4 regions of the Pleionea sp. WD8-19 genome follow, and region 4 is predicted to be linked to each of the others. Evidence: predicted binding sites of a transcription regulator. Region 4 holds the regulator's gene; each other region holds the start of a gene.

Region 1 (4,218 bases), on a different contig from region 4:
ACTCAATGGATTGACCGCAAATTGACGCCGCTGCCGTTTTCGCCTGCTCCATCGCATTGGGTACTGACTCGAGACGCAATCGTTTACCTAATAAGGCGTTGGGATGATTGGTGCAGTCACCGGCAGCCACAATATCCGCATCTTCCGTTTGTGCGAACTCATTGACCCAAATACCGTTATCGGTTTTTAATCCAGCCTGTGCCGCCAATTCTTCATTGGGTTGCACACCAATACCGACAATGATCAGATCAGCGGAATAAGTTTTACCATCGGAACACGCGACTTGGCGAACATGGTCATCACCGATAAATTCAGCCACCTGTTTATTGACAACAATGTCAACACCCTCTTCCCGATGTACGCGAGTGAAAAATTCTGAAACCTGCTCCGCTGTGACACGTTGTAACACGCGCCCGGCTGTTTCAATTATCGTGACGTTATGACCTGATTTGTTTAGCGCGGCAGCGGCTTCAAGGCCGATGTAACCACCACCCACAATGACAATATTTTTTGCACGCGGCAACTCTGCTTTAATGGCATTCACATCGGCATAATTGCGCAAATAATGAATGCCTTTTAAATCCGCACCGGGAACGTTTAATTGTCGCACACGTGCGCCAGTGCAAAGCGCTAATTTGTCGTAAGGTTCTACGTGCCCATCCAGCAAGGTGACCGATTGCTCACGACGATTAATTTGTTTAACCGGACGATTAAACAAAAACTCAATATTCTGTTTTGGATAAAACGCAGGGGGACGCAGGTAAATGTTTTCCAGAGCTTGTTCACCTGCCAGTAGGGTTTTAGAAAGTGGCGGCCGATGATAGGGAAAAGGCGCTTCGTCGCTGATGACCTTAATCGCACCCTGCCAGCCCATTTGTCGTAAACAAACCGCGAGATGAGTTCCGGCGTGACTGCCACCCACAATGACGCAAACTGGCTTTGACATAATTACATCCCTTTCGGTACAGAGCTAGATTAATACTGAGATTCTGGCATGCGCACAATCATCCCATCCATCTCTTCCGTTACAAAAATCTGGCAACTCAGTCGACTGTTCGATGCTGGATTATTCGCTACTGACAGTAACTCTTTTTCCATACCGTCGGCGGTACCGGTTTTATCCAAATAAGCTTCGTCGACGTAAACATGGCATGTGGCACAGGAACAACACCCGCCACATTCGGCAAGAATGCCATCAATCATATTTTCCATGGCACCTTCCATGATCGATTTACCGACGGCTACTTCCGCTTCAAATTCGTTTCCGGCGTGATCTATGTATTTTATTAACGGCATAAGTTTCCTCAAACTCATCTGCAACTGATTCAAAACGTGCCGTATTCTAACCGACTCGGCTCATACAGGCCATTGAGAGTCATCCATGATACCGGATAGACTGCTGTGCGAATCCTCACGCACCTTTTTAGTGCATCAATCTCGTAACCGTCTAATTTGGTGCATGCCACTTCCCTTTTTAAGCAGCTTTTCTATACTCTATTGCACTCCTGCCAGCGCTGTACGGTTTTTTGAGCCCCAAAATGGGGATTGGCACAAGGCTTGCTTAATGCTCGACAACAATTTTTATCCATTCAGACTTACAACCGGAGAACACCATGTCCGTAGAAAATGTGCTTAAGCTCATTCAAGAAAACGAGGTTAAATTCGTTGATTTACGCTTTACCGATACCAAGGGTAAAGAACAACACGTCTCTATTCCCGCCAAATTGGTCGACGCTGACTTTTTAAACGAAGGTAAAATGTTCGATGGCTCTTCCATCGCCGGCTGGAAAGGAATTAACGAATCTGACATGGTGTTAATGCCTGATACCGAAACAGCAACCATGGACCCTTTCTGTGAAGATCCGACATTAAATATTACTTGCGATATCTTAGAACCTGCCACCATGCAAGGCTACGATCGCGATCCTCGGTCGATTGCCCGCCGTGCCGAAGAATATTTGAAATCTACCGGTTTAGGAGATGAAGCCTACTTTGGTCCTGAACCCGAATTCTTCTTGTTTGAAGACGTGCGTTTCCAAACCGACATGTCCGGCTCTTTCTTCAAAGTCGACTGTGAAGAAGCCGCTTGGAATTCAGGTAAAGGCTACGAAGAAGGTAACTTTGGTCATCGTCCACGTGTAAAAGGCGGTTACTTCCCCGTTCCTCCGGTCGACTCTTCACAAGATTTGCGTTCGCAAATGTGTCAAATCATGGAAGAAATGGGCCTTGAAATCGAAGCTCATCACCATGAAGTCGCCACCGCCGGACAAAATGAAATCGCCACCAAATTTAACACTTTGGTAAAGAAAGCAGACGAGATTCAAAAATATAAATACGTCGTGCATAACGTCGCTCATGCTTACGGTAAAACAGCGACATTCATGCCGAAACCACTGGTTGGCGATAATGGAAGCGGCATGCACGTGCATCAGTCGTTCAGCAAAAACGGCGAAAACGTTTTCGCCGGTAATAAGTACGGTGGTCTTTCAGAAGAAGCGTTGTACTACATTGGTGGTATCATCAAACACGCGCGTGCGTTAAATGCGATCGCTAACGCTTCTACGAACAGCTATAAGCGTTTGGTCCCAGGATTTGAAGCACCGGTCATGCTTGCTTATTCCGCAAGAAACCGTTCCGCGTCCATTCGTATTCCTCATGTAACGTCTGCAAAAGCTCGTCGAATTGAAGTTCGATTCGGAGACCCAACGGCAAACCCTTACCTTTGCTTCGCCGCTATGTTAATGGCCGGTCTTGACGGAATTAAGAACAAAATTCACCCTGGCGACGCAATGGATAAAGATCTCTACGATCTGCCTCCAGAAGAAGCAAAAGAGATCCCAACGGTTGCTTCATCACTGGAAATGGCCTTGAATGCACTGGATCAAGACCGAGCGTTCTTAACTGAAGGCGGCGTGTTCAGCGACGACTTCATTGATTCATACATCAAGTTAAAGCGCGAAGAAGTTCAGCGTTTACAAATGACTACCCATCCGGTTGAGTTTGATATGTACTACAGCGTGTAACAAGATCCACTATGATAAAAAAGCCCGATCCGAGTATCGGGCTTTTTTTATAGCAAACTTACCTTATGATCGAATAGTCTAAGCAGTATCGTCGAGAAATATTGAAAGAGGTCATTATGAAAACATCGACTTTGTTCTGGATGTGTATTTTCAGCCTACTGGCATTACCCGTTTCTGCCACAGAGGAAAAACAGCAAGAAGGAGATACTTCGACAACGAAAAAAGTTTACCGTTGGGTCGATGAAAATGGCAAAGTGCATTACAGCGACGAACCACGCGAAAATGCCACGGAAATGACGATTCGTGATGTAAAAACAGTGAATTCCGTTGTTCCATCAAAAGGCCGAGAATTATTGCAACCCAAATCCGTTCCGACTCCCACCTCCGCTAAGGATTTCAAGTACACACAGTTTACGATTACGGCTCCAACCAACGACGAATCATTTTATGCCAATGATGGTATTGTCAAAGTTTCACTGTCCATTTCACCACCCATGCGCGATACCGATACCATCAATGTAAGAGTCAATGGCGAACTTAAACTGGAAAAAATCAAAGGCGCGAGCTTTCAGTTGAATGACTTAGAAAGAGGCACCTACAGCTTGTCTGTTGAACTCAAAGACAAAGACGGACAGCTATTAAAGTCCGATAGCTCGACATTTCACTTGTTAAAGCACAGCCGATTGAATCGAAAAAATTAAACCGTCCGTCATTAAAACGGCACCAATATGGTGCGCCTGGATATCAATGAACTATAATGGTGCAATGAAACCTTCCATTACAGCAGAAATCCAACAGCTGCTCCAAACCTCTGTGATCGTGATCGACGAAGCGATGACGTTGGTTTGGCTCAATGATGCGGCCGAAGCTCTGTTGGGTCACAGTTTGCGTCGCCTTAAAGCACAACCTTTGTTGGCGACGTTGGTCGCCGGCGACTTAACAGAAGACTTACTGCGTCAGTGCTTCACTCATAAAGGGCAGTGGCTGCTGGAAGATGCTACCCTGGTGACAACGCAAGCAGAATGGCCAGGTTGCCATATTTCTCTTAACTATCAACAACTTGATCGTCAACCAGTCGTACTGTTGGAAATCATGTGTGCTCGTGAACAACTCGGTATTCGTAAAGAATACCAGCTGCTCGATCAAAACAAAGTCAGCCTGTCGATGGTGCGAAACTTGGCACACGAAATTAAAA
Region 2 (4,218 bases), on a different contig from region 4:
TCGCATCGAACCCAACTCATCCCCTTCAACTTCGGCATTACCGATTTCCTGCGCCGCTCGAACACAAGTTAAGTGTTGTCGTAATAAACCTTTTTTTTTGCGGCCAGCACGAATGTTTTTTATTTCAATCGGCACTCCTAGACACATAGACAGTGATAAGGAGGTTCGCAATATTTGGCCGCCACCTTCGCCTTGTGAGCCGTCAATTATTAATTTTGATTTCATTTAAAGCACTCTTATCATTAAATACAAAATTGATTAGCAAGAACTCCTTTTCGAAATAACTCCGTATAAATCAAGCTAACCTTTTACACAAACCACCTGTTTCAATGTATGAACCACTTCAACCAAATCTTTTTGAGCATTCATCACATCATCGATGTTTTTGTAAGCTTTTGGTGTTTCATCAATTACGTTTACATCTTTTCGGCATTCCACATCTTTGGTTGCCTCTAAGTGCTCTTCTAGAGACACCAACTTCTTCGCCTGTGTTCGCGACATCACACGCCCGGCACCATGACTGCAGCTACAAAAACTGTCTTCATTACCTAGTCCACGTACAATAAATGATCGCGCACCCATGCTTCCGGGAATGATCCCCATTTCGCCTTTTCTTGCTCGAACCGCACCTTTTCGAGTAACTAATACATTTTTACCGAAATGATGCTCTCGCGAAATATAATTATGGTGACAATTAACCGCTTCTAACTCAGCATCAAACTTAACATTCATGACCGAATGGATTGCAGCAATCGTTCGCTTCATCATGACTTCACGATTGACTTTGGCAAACATTTGAGCCCACTCCACAGCTTCAACATAATCATTAAAGTGTTCACTACCTTCCGGCAAATAAGCTAAATCTCTATCCGGCAATTGAATATGCCAACGCTCCATATCTTTTTTCGCTGTTTCAATAAAGTGCGTACCGATTCGGTTACCGACACCACGCGATCCGCTATGAAGCATGATCCAAACTTGATCAGATTCATCCAAACAGACTTCGATAAAGTGGTTACCCGTACCTAACGTACCCAAGTGACCCAGATTATTGGTGTTTTTCAAAACCGCATGCTTGTTACACAATTCTAAAAACTTGTCGGACAATCCGTTCCAAGCTTTGGCGACATCGTCGGGAATATTTCCCCAGGCACCTTTATCTCTCGATCCACGGGCTCTGACCGATCGACCGTGAGGTACAGCGGCTTCAATGGCGCTTCGCATAGCAAATAAACTATCGGGCAATTGCGAAGCGTTTAATGACGTTTTCACAGCCATCATTCCACAACCAATATCCACCCCTACAGCGGCAGGAATTACCGCCCCAACAGTTGGCACTACACTACCTATGGTTGCGCCTTTCCCTAAATGCACGTCTGGCATTGCCGCTACCCACTTATGAATGAAAGGTAATGACGTAATATTACTTAATTGCTTTTTTGCGTCCTCTTCAAAAGGCACACCCTTGGTCCAGGATTTGATAAACGCTTTACCCTGACCTTCAAAAATTTCGTAATTTAATTGTTCGCTCATTTTGATACTCCTTTTGGGCGACAGTTAATCAATAGCACCGTTAATTGACGGAAATTAGCATGAACACCATCAGCTTGAGTCGATTGACACATTGCTGCTCGCTGAGTGGTTGAACTTATTAGTCCGCTTCTTACAATGGTTCTGCCATTTCCATAAGGTTGATACCTTTTCATTGTGCTACCTCTTTTACTCATTGAAACTTACACTAGGTAATTCAATCCGTGTGCCAACTTTTCAAGCCTCCCCCATTATCTTCATAACAAATTGTTTTTATTATTTATTTTTAAAGTACTGGGTCAAACGTAAACACTTTGCTAAACTATCCACTAACTCACATGTATATCCTTATAGATATATAAATATCCTTTTAGATACCAGAAATATAAAAGAATCATTATGCGAAACAAAACCGTCGCATTCAGTATTTTGGGAACGCAGTTGGATTATGCTGGAAGACGAAGCGATCGCTGGAACAAATGGCGGCCAACCGTATCGCTTTGCTCGCAACCCGACTTGGTCATCGACGAGTTATTTTTGCTGCACGATGATCGAAGCCAAAAATTAGCCGATACCACAATAGACGACATTGCTTCGATCTCGCCAGAAACCAAAGTTCATGATCATTTAATTCATTTCGATGATCCCTGGGACTTTGAAGAAGTCTACTCAAGGCTATTTGACCTTTGCGCGTCGTTGAAATTTAACAGTGAAAACAACGACTATCTATTTCACATCACAACCGGAACTCACGTTGCACAGATCTGTATTTTTTTATTGACCGAAAGCCGACACTTTCCTGGACGTTTGATTCAAACGGCCCCTGGACGCGGCGTTCAGAAAGTCGTTGGAAAATATCAAATCATTGATCTCGACTTGTCACGTTACGATCACATTGCTTCGCGATTTCAACAACAACAACTGTCTGGCGAAGCATTCTTAAAGGGTGGTATTGCTACAAAAAATAAGCAGTTCAATCAATTGATTTCTCAACTGGAAAAAGTTGCGATTCGTTCATCAGCACCTATTTTACTAAAGGGACCAACCGGTGCTGGTAAAACTCAATTAGCCCAACGCATTTACGCCTTAAAAAAGAAACGTGATATGGTTTCTGGGCGATTGGTTTCGGTTAACTGCGCAACATTAAAAGGCGATAGCGCCATGTCGTCGCTTTTCGGGCATACCAAAGGAGCGTTTACCGGAGCTCAAACCAAACGCGAAGGATTTTTATTATCTGCCAATAATGGAGTGCTGTTTCTCGACGAAATTGGCGAACTGGGGCTGGATGAACAAGCCATGTTACTGCATGCACTTGAAACTCATACTTTTTATCCTGTCGGAAGCGATAAAGAAGTAACCAGCCATTTCCAACTCATTGCCGGTACCAATAAAGACTTACAGAAAATGGTTGTCGACGGCAGCTTTCGTGAAGATCTGTTAGCCAGAATAAATTTATGGACGTACGAATTACCTGGATTAAAAGATCGACGAGAAGATATAGAGCCCAATATCGAATATGAACTTAGTGAGTTTTCCAAAAAGGAAAGCAAAAAAATTGACTTCAACAGCGAAGCTAAAAGTCATTTTATGGCATTTGCACTTGCACCAACTTCATTATGGCGAGGCAATTTTCGCGATCTCAATGCGTCAATCACACGAATGGGAACACTTGCCGAAGGCGCCAGAATCACAAAAGATGATGCAAAGGAAGAAATCGAACGTCTTCAAAAACAATGGCAATCGGCACTCTCTCAGCCTAATTCAGTTGATCTCAGCAATTACTTTTCAAATAAACAGCTCAGTGAAATTGATGAGTTCGACAAACATCAATTATGTTACGTCATCAGTGTTTGTCAAAGACATCCTTCCATGGCCTCTGCCGGTCGAGAATTGTTCGACAAAAGTCGTTTGCAAAAGGTAAAAGTTAATGATTCAACACGGCTGCAAAAATTCTTGGCAAAATTTGGACTAACTTTTGAACAGTTAAACCATTCCAATTAAGCGCTCTTCGAAAGGCTTCTAAGCAGCCAACCGGACAAACCCTTGCGACAAATAATCCATTTGATCGGCCAAGATATGACGATTCAATAAAGCCAAGTACTCAAACTTATTCGGAGTAAAAGGAACGGCTAGCAAAGGCATACTTGCCTGCTCCGGGGTTCGACAGCCTTTGTGATTGTTGCAAGTTTTGCAGGCAGTCACACAGTTCGTCCAGCAATCTTTACCACCTTGTCCTTTTGGAATAACGTGGTCCCGCGTAAGTGATGTTTTAACGCACGACAATCCACAATACATGCACATAAAATTATCACGAGCAAACAACGCGCTGTTGGTTAAACCTGGTACACGACGCACCTGATCATGCATTTTTCCTTCAATCGCAATAACGGGCGCAATATCCAAAAAAGTCTGGCGTCCTGTTAATCGACAAGTACCACCTCGTAATCGAGTTTCATAATTACCCAAACTCCAAAGAACTTGACGTTTCGCGTAAAAGCTTGCGGCCTGTTCTAGGTTGATCCACGACATCGGGTTTCCTGCTTTATTTAAACGTAAAACTGCACTTTTCACCTTACCTCCTTTCTACATCATCATTTACCTTTAAAATAATGGCTGCCTCGGACAGAATTGAACGGTCGATACAAGAATCAAAGTCTTGTGTGTTACCTAATACACTACGAGGCGTTA
Region 3 (4,218 bases), on a different contig from region 4:
ACTGACAACTCAAATTATCTTGACTTCCCCGCTGACCGCTTTTTTTTATTAATTGTTCACAACGCCAATCAAGACTGTGTTTATGTTGATTGATAATGGAAAACATTTCACTGTCAGTCAACGTATCGTGAACACCATCCGTAGTGAGTAAATAATAATCGTTGGGCTGCAATTGAAATGTGAAGTAATCCACTTTTAAATCTGGCTCTAAGCCCATTGCACGCGATAAATATTTTTTCCCTGGAGCTACCTCTCTCGCATGATCACGAGACAGCTGCAATAGCTTTTGATTACGCATCTGATAAATTCGAGAGTCACCAACATGGAAGCAATAGGCCGTTTGTGATTTGATAATTAAAATACTTAACGTGCAAAGATAACCTTTATGCTGATCGTTTAAATGCCTTCCTTGCCAGAATAGCCATCGATTCAGCGCAGTAAGTACTTTTTGCGACGAGTGCTTTACACTCCAACTTTCGGGCGTGGCGAAATAGTCCTGAATAAAATTAACCACACAGGTTTCCGCTGCTTCTTTGCCACCTGCTGCGGCGGATACACCATCTGCAATAACCGCAACCATCCCCTTTGTTGCCAAGAGACGTCCTTCAGGAACGCGTATTCCGATACTGTCTTCATTGACTGACTTTATACCCGCAAACGATAGTTGTGCCAACTCCACATCAACCGTGTATTGCAAATGTTCCAGTTGCGATAGCCCCATACTTCTTCTTATGTCCGTGTTTTAACTCACTTCTATCAATTCAACACTGCCATCCTGACGCACTTCGGCAATGTGTCCTTTGGGCTCATCCATGAACTGCACGAAAACAATTGTAACTGCCGCAAACACTGCAATGATCATAAAAAACGTTGAAGCTTCAACAAACGTCAATAGCGTTAAAAAAATCACAGCCCCCACGTTACCGTAGGCGCCGACCATGCCAGCAATTTGACCAGTCAGTCGACGTTTGATTAAAGGTACCGTAGCAAATACAGCGCCTTCTCCCGCTTGAACGAAGAAAGAACAACACATGGTCGCTACTACCGCAAGTGCCAATGGCCAGCCACTGTCAATTTGGCTCATGATCAAATAGCCAAAGGTTAAACCGACCAGTAATAACGTTAATAAACTTTTTCGACCGAATTTATCAGACAACCATCCACCACCAGGACGCGCCACTAAGTTCATAAATGCATAACCCGATGCGAGTAAACCGGCTTTTACTGGATCCAGATCGAATGTCTCCATAAAAAACAAAGGCAACATCGAAACCACGGCCAGTTCAGAACCAAACGTTACCAAGTAAGCTAAATCGAGAACCGCTACCTGCTTGAAAGCGTAACGATCAAATTCCGGTAACGGCTTGTTAAATCGTTCTTTATTCACACGAATGATCTGAAAAACTTGAAACGTGGCCATCAACACAACCAAAACGTACAAAACATAAATACCGACTTCGGGTATCAAAGCCAAATTGCCTGGCCCTAACTTCCAAATCAGCACCAATAAAGTTAGCGACATAGGTATGGTCATCATCAAGTACAAAATCAGATCGTTTCTAGTGGACACTTCGAGGCCTCCGGAACGATGCGGTTTAAAATATTCCGAACCTACGGGTGTATCTCTTACACGCCAAAAAAAGAAAAGCCCGTAACACAAGGCAATCAAACCCGTGCAGCCAATCGCGTAACGCCACCCATCTTGTCCGCCAAAAATTAAAGCAACCGTAGGCAAGGACATTGCTGCTGCAGCTGAGCCAAAGTTCCCCCAACCACCGTAGATACCCTCAGCCAATCCGATATCACGTGCAGAAAACCACTCACTGACCAAACGTATACCAATAACAAATCCGGCACCCACGAAGCCCAATAGGAAACGTGTAATGGCCAGTTGTTCAAAACTTTGCGCCAACGCAAAAGCAAAGCAAATAAAAGAAGACGTTATTAATAATGCTGAATAAATAACCCTGGGCCCCCACCGATCTACCAGCATACCCACGACCATACGTGCAGGAATAGTGAGGGCGACATTGAGTATCAATAACGCTTTGATCTGATCCGACGTTAAATTAAATGCCTCTTTAATATGTGCTAAAAGTGGCGCATGAGAAAACCACACAACAAAAGAAATAAAAAATGCAATCCAGCTAAGGTGCAATAAACGAATCCGAGCTTGCGAAAGATCCAACACGTTAAATTTTTTTATGCTCATAAAAGTGCCCCAGTTTTGTTCCTGTTAATGGGTTGGTTCAAAGCTCTGAGGCAATTGATGTGCCATGAGAAAATGGCGCAATGTTCATGGTGCAAGGAATGCCCTTGGTAGCCGAGAAAGCGCGAAACCGTTCCTGGGGAATAACCATCACTAAAAATAGCACGTGAGTGGTTAAGATCTTCATGAACTTCGTTCCACCATGAAAAATCAAGTACCAATTGAGTGCAACACATATCGCTTTAAAGTTCGGTTGCGCCAAAAAAGAACATCATTCAATCAAGAGCAAAATAAAATTAAGCGCTAAATTACTATTCCCTGATTTGTAATACGCATCATCTTCCAATTCTCGCACTTCGTTCCCTCATCCTTTCATGTATGGCACAGCAATTGCCTTTACTAAATTCAATACGGGATAACGTTAAAAACAAACAATGACGAAACAGAAAATAGTGGTAATCGGTCATGGCATGGTCGGCCATAAATTTGTTGAAGAGATGGTGAACGCTCCAATTATAAACGAGGTCGAGATCACCGTACTTTGCGAAGAAGCTTATCCGGCTTACGATCGGGTAGGACTTAGCCGCTATTTCGAAGGAAAAACCAAAGATCAGTTATCGCTTGTAGAGAAAGACTTTTTTCAACGTCCTAATCTGCAACTGAAGCTCAAAGAGAAAGTGCTGAACATTGATTGCAGTAAGCGAGTCGTTAGTACCGATCGAGAGAGTCAATACAATTACGACTTTTTAATTCTTGCCACAGGCTCCTTTCCGTTTGTACCACCTATCGACGGTAATAATCGTGAACATTGTCATGTGTATCGAACATTAAATGACTTGGATGCGATTAAGCAATCCGCGCAAAGATCCAATAGCGGTGTCGTGATTGGCGGTGGCCTGCTAGGACTGGAAGCAGCGAACGCCTTGAAAAACTTGCAACTGAAAACATCGGTGGTTGAGTTTGCTCCCGGTTTAATGGCGAATCAGTTAGATTCAACCGCCAGTAGCACCTTAAAATCTTTGATCGAACAGTTATCCATTCAAGTATTCACCAATAAAGCAACAACAAAAATTGTTAACGGAAAACGTGCACGATACTGTTTGCACTTTACTGATGGAGATACACTGGAAACCGATATGGTGGTATTTTCTGCAGGAATTCGACCGAATGATCGCATTGCAAAACAAGCTCGCTTACAACTCGGTGAACGCGGCGGTGTAAACATTAATGAGTACTGTCAGACTTCGGATGAGCGTATTTACGCTATCGGCGAAGTGGCGGCGTGGCAAAATAAAACGTTTGGCCTGGTAGCACCTGGCTATCGAATGGCTCGTATTGCCGCAAAACATTTATCCTATCGAGTGACGCAAAACACCTCGATTATCGATAACAACAAGGTTGAAAAATTTCAGGGCGCTGACATGAGCACCAAACTGAAATTGCTGGGCATCGATGTCGCCAGTATCGGACAGGTGCATAACCATAATGACAATGTTTCGGCTTTTATCTATCACAATGAGGATAAAGGCTTCTATAAAAAGCTTTTTCTTAATAAAAGAACAAACACCTTGGTCGGTGCAATATTAGTGGGTGATGCCAAGGAATATTCGGGATTGCACCAATTGTATTTGAATAACACAAAGTTAAATAACGACCCGGGTGCCTTGATCGCACCACAAATGGACGGTCAAAGTAACGCGATGGGTGTGGACGCGTTGCCAGAATCCGCACCTATCTGTTCTTGTAACAATGTCACCAAGTCGACAATTTGTCAGGTAATCGATAAAGGCATTATCGATTTGGCCGAACTGAAACAATCAACTAAAGCGGCAACCAGTTGTGGTGGATGTGCTCCATTACTCAAGCAGTTGCTGGACCATCAGTTGGAAAAATCGGGGATCGAAATAGACCATTCCATTTGCGAGCACTTCAATTACAGTCGACAAGAACTGTACCATTTGATCCGCGTCGAAAACATAAAATCCTTTCAACAATTGATCACCGAATAT
Region 4 (4,218 bases):
GGTCCCTCAAGACAGTGGGCAAGTACTGATAGGTGAAAAAGACATCTCCGAAAAGGCCATGCACCAACGGGCACAAATGGGTATCGGTTACCTACCACAAGAAGCCTCTATTTTTCGTAAGTTGTCGGTTGCCGATAATATTTTGGCGGTACTGGAATTGAGAAAAGATCTCGACGAGTCGCAACAGCAACAGCAACTGGAAAAACTGCTCGGCGAGTTTCAAATTGAACACATTCGAAACAATCTCGGCATGAGCTTGTCGGGAGGTGAACGCCGACGCGTGGAGATTGCTCGAGCACTTGCCAATGACCCACAATTTATTTTGCTCGATGAACCCTTTGCCGGTGTCGATCCCATCTCCGTTAACGAGATCAAACAGATCATTCAACAGCTGAAACAACGAGGGCTCGGCGTGTTGATCACCGATCATAATGTGCGGGAAACCTTGTCGGTATGCGAACACGCCTACATAGTCAACGCTGGTGAACTGATCGCAGAAGGGAGTGCCGAAACGGTACTGAACAACCGTGTGGTTAAAGAAGTCTACCTGGGTGAAGAATTTAATCTATAAAAAGTTGATGTTGTGATGAGCATTTTTATTCCAAATTTAACGACTTCACTCGAAAGCTATATAAACAAATTTCTACTAGGCGCAAGCCATTGAAAACGCTAAAATAACCCCAATTGAGTTTACAAGGTTCGCTAGCTTTTCTAGAAAAACGCTTCCCGAAACCCAGTAACTTGCTATTATTAAATGGTGGGTACCACAATTCAGTCCACGGCTTTTCAAAAACTAACTCTCCTGCTTCAGGTAAATAGATGAAAGGCAACGATAAGATTCAACCTAACGGCTATAACCAAATTAAATGAAGCCATCGTTACAATTAAAAATTGGTCAGAGTCTGACCATGACGCCTCAACTGCAACAAGCCATTCGACTGTTGCAGCTCTCCAGTCTTGATTTGCAAAATGAAATTCAAGAAGCGTTGGAGTCTAATCCGATGCTGGATGGCGCCGATGATATTAGCAATGACGAGCTGATCGACGGTAAAGACTCAAAAACCAACGGCAAGCAAGAGCCCAAAACCGAAGACAGTGAACTGGATACGTCTGACGCGTTACAGAATGACTCGATTGAGAAAGATCTGGTCGTCGACACGCAATGGGAAGACTGGCAATACACTCCACCAACCTCTCTGTCTCGCTCCGACGATGAAAAAGAGTTTGAATTTCAAGGTGAAACCACTGAGTCGTTGCAAGATCATTTGCAATGGCAATTAACCTTAACACCCCTTTCCGAAAAAGATAAAGCTATCGCTACGGTCATTATTGATGCAATCGACGACGAAGGATACTTGCGAACGCCACTCGACGATCTGTTGCAACTGATTAACCAGGATGAACTGGAAAATTTTGAAGAACAAGTAGAACTCGATGAACTGGAAGCGGTGTTGCGGTTGATTCAATCCTTTGATCCGATTGGTATTGCAGCGCGTGATCTAAAAGAATGCTTACAAATTCAATTGAGACAATTTAACGAGCACACGCCGTTTTGGCTGGAAGCCAAAGAGTTAATCGAACAACACTTTGACGCCCTCGCCTCGAAAAACTACAAACAAATTTTACGATTAACCAAATGGCCAGAAGATTTCTTAAAAGAAGTCATGGCTTTTGTCCAACGACTCAACCCTCGTCCTGGTAGCGCCATAACCAGTGGTCAACCCGAATACGTTGTCCCGGATGTTTTCGTTAGCAAACAAAACGGTCGCTGGAAGGTCGAGCTGAACCCCGATTGCGCTCCCAAATTGCGCATTAACAGTAACTATGCCTCATTAATTCGGCGTGCCGACTCAAGCGCCGACAACACCTTTTTGAAAAACAACCTGCAAGAAGCCAAATGGTTTATTAAAAGCCTGCAAAGTCGCAACGATACTTTGCTCAAAGTGGCCAGCAGCATTGTTGAAAAGCAGATTGGCTTTTTTGAGTACGGCGAAGAAGCCATGAAGCCATTAATTCTGTCCGATATAGCACAAGAAGTGGACATGCACGAGTCGACGGTTTCACGTGTGACGACGCAAAAGTACATGCACACACCACGCGGTGTGTTTGAATTAAAATATTTTTTCTCCAGCCACGTCAGTACCGTAACGGGTGGCGAGTGCTCGTCGACTGCAATACGAGCCTTGATAAAGAAACTGATAGCGGCAGAAAACAGTGCCAAACCACTCAGTGATAATAAAATTGCTGCTTTATTGAAAGATCAGGGGATTAACGTTGCGCGCCGAACCATCGCCAAATACCGCGAAGCCATGAATATTCCCCCTTCCAATGAACGTAAATCGCTTATTTAAGTCAAAAAGAATGACGTAAATACGCGTTTAAACAAACGATGAGAACCTACGGAAGCAAACCTTTTCATTTTAAGTTTGTTTCTTTGTGTCAAAGCTGAAGCATTACTTCAGTATGTGTTACCTACAAACAGAAGGAAGTCGACTATGCAAATTAACTTAACTGGCCACCACGTCGATATCACCGAGTCATTGCGTAATTTTGTGCATGAAAAATTCGAAAAGCTGGAACGTCACTTCGATCATATTAATAACGTGCACGTTGTGTTGAGTGTGGAAAAACTCCGACAAATTGCTGAAGCAAAATTAAATGTTAACGGCGGAGAGTTATTTGCCAACTCCGAAGATGAAGACATGTACGCAGCTATCGACTCCTTGATCGACAAGTTGGATCGCCAGGTGATTAAGCACAAGGAAAAACTCATTCGTCATTAATTGTTATGGATTTTATCAGTTGTCTTAAGCCCGAGCGCACCCTGGTAGGTGCCTCGGCCTCTAGTAAAAAAAGAGCATTCGAAATACTCAGTCAGTTACTTTCCAATTCTTGCGACACGCTATCCGAGCAAGATGTGTTGGACAGCCTGTTTGCACGTGAACGTTTAGGCTGCACGGCCTTAGGTCAGGGAATTGCAATTCCTCACGGTCGTTGTAATCATTGTGATCAAATCATTTGCGCGGTGATCATGTTGGACAAAGGTGTAGATTATGAAGCGCCAGACAAACAACCCGTGGATATTATGTTCGCCTTGCTCGTACCGGAAAAAGCTCATGACGATCACATTGAGTGTCTGGCAAATATCGCTAAATTATTAAAACAGGAAGGCTTCTGCCGTCAATTAAGAAACGCATATAATAACCAAGCACTCTATGATATAGTCGAAACTGCGGTACAAAAACAAACCAATAATCATTAGTTAAATTAAATATGAAGCGCGTCATACTCAGTGGTCGCTCCGGCTCAGGAAAAACAGTAGCGCTCAGGGCTCTGGAAGATCAGGGATTCTATTGTGTCGACAATATTCCATTGTCGCTGATACCGCAATTGGTCGATACCTTCGAGATAAAACATCAAGATCTGGCTTTAGGTGTTGATGCGCGCAGCTTTCCATCCGACCTTCATAAGTTTTCTGAAATTCTCGACAGCATCAGCCAAAAAGGCGAACATTTTCAGGTATTTTATATTGATGCTGATGATGCCACGCTGCTGAAGCGATTCAGCGAAACTCGGCGGCGTCACCCATTAACGCAAAGTGGCTATTCTTTAAAAGAGGCGATCGCCAAAGAACGCGAGTTACTCGAGCCCATTGCTCTAGCTGCCGATCTTCTGGTTGACACTACGTCGATGACGCCGTACGCGTTGCGCGATTATATTAAAGAAAGGGTGTTGGTTCCGCACGAATCGAACATGGATATTTTGTTCCAATCGTTTGGCTTTAAAAATGGAATTCCAACGGACGCTGACTATGTTTTTGATGTTCGTTGCTTGCCTAATCCTTACTGGGATCCCAAGTTACGAGAATACAACGGCACACAAAAGCCCATCATCAACTTTCTAGAAACTCAGCCGCAAGTCATGGAGTTTTTCTGGCAATTGAAGGTATTTTTACACACTTGGCTGCCCCGCTTTGAGCAAGACAATCGAAGCTATATGACCATAGCGATTGGTTGCACTGGTGGACACCATCGAAGTGTTTATATGGCCGAAAAGCTGGCGGCGTATTTTCGTGAAGAGCGCCCCAACGTTAAAGTCGTGCACCGCGATCTGCCAAAGGAACCTCATGAGTAGCGTCAGTGTTTTAATTCTGTCACGATCCATGGCTGGCAAAGAAATGCTGAGTGTCGTGAAAAAGCGACTCGACTCGTTACCACT

The links. Region 4 encodes sigma-54, which starts transcription at its own class of promoters, with help from an activator protein. Its sites were predicted from a motif close to TGGCACNNNNNTTGCTNT; they were not measured.
Region 1: the regulator sigma-54 is predicted to act here: its motif matches at 1,547-1,564, upstream of glnA (glutamate--ammonia ligase).
Region 2: the regulator sigma-54 is predicted to act here: its motif matches at 1,745-1,762, upstream of ACTUJY_RS10425 (RtcB family protein).
Region 3: the regulator sigma-54 is predicted to act here: its motif matches at 2,260-2,277, upstream of ACTUJY_RS16530 (NarK family nitrate/nitrite MFS transporter).

Annotation. Positions count from the first base shown of each region.
Region 1 covers NZ_JBUZOU010000019.1:15,597-19,814, forward strand. The annotation lists gene ACTUJY_RS17980 (NAD(P)/FAD-dependent oxidoreductase) at 1-946, opposite strand, end outside; gene ACTUJY_RS17985 (2Fe-2S iron-sulfur cluster-binding protein) at 976-1,296, opposite strand; gene glnA (glutamate--ammonia ligase) at 1,614-3,023, shown strand; gene ACTUJY_RS17995 (DUF4124 domain-containing protein) at 3,140-3,724, shown strand; gene glnL (nitrogen regulation protein NR(II)) at 3,771-4,218, shown strand, end outside.
Region 2 covers NZ_JBUZOU010000007.1:98,508-102,725, forward strand. The annotation lists gene rtcA (RNA 3'-terminal phosphate cyclase) at 1-225, opposite strand, end outside; gene ACTUJY_RS10425 (RtcB family protein) at 301-1,533, opposite strand; gene rtcR (RNA repair transcriptional activator RtcR) at 1,930-3,531, shown strand; gene ACTUJY_RS10435 (HNH endonuclease) at 3,550-4,101, opposite strand; tRNA gene ACTUJY_RS10440 (tRNA-Gln) at 4,141-4,215, opposite strand.
Region 3 covers NZ_JBUZOU010000016.1:31,174-35,391, forward strand. The annotation lists gene ACTUJY_RS16525 (protein kinase domain-containing protein) at 1-721, opposite strand, end outside; gene ACTUJY_RS16530 (NarK family nitrate/nitrite MFS transporter) at 743-2,212, opposite strand; gene nirB (nitrite reductase large subunit NirB) at 2,644-4,218, shown strand, end outside.
Region 4 covers NZ_JBUZOU010000012.1:17,307-21,524, forward strand. The annotation lists gene lptB (LPS export ABC transporter ATP-binding protein) at 1-571, shown strand, start outside; gene ACTUJY_RS14110 (RNA polymerase factor sigma-54) at 867-2,351, shown strand; gene hpf (ribosome hibernation promoting factor) at 2,496-2,783, shown strand; gene ptsN (PTS IIA-like nitrogen regulatory protein PtsN) at 2,789-3,262, shown strand; gene rapZ (RNase adapter RapZ) at 3,274-4,134, shown strand; gene ACTUJY_RS14130 (PTS sugar transporter subunit IIA) at 4,127-4,218, shown strand, end outside.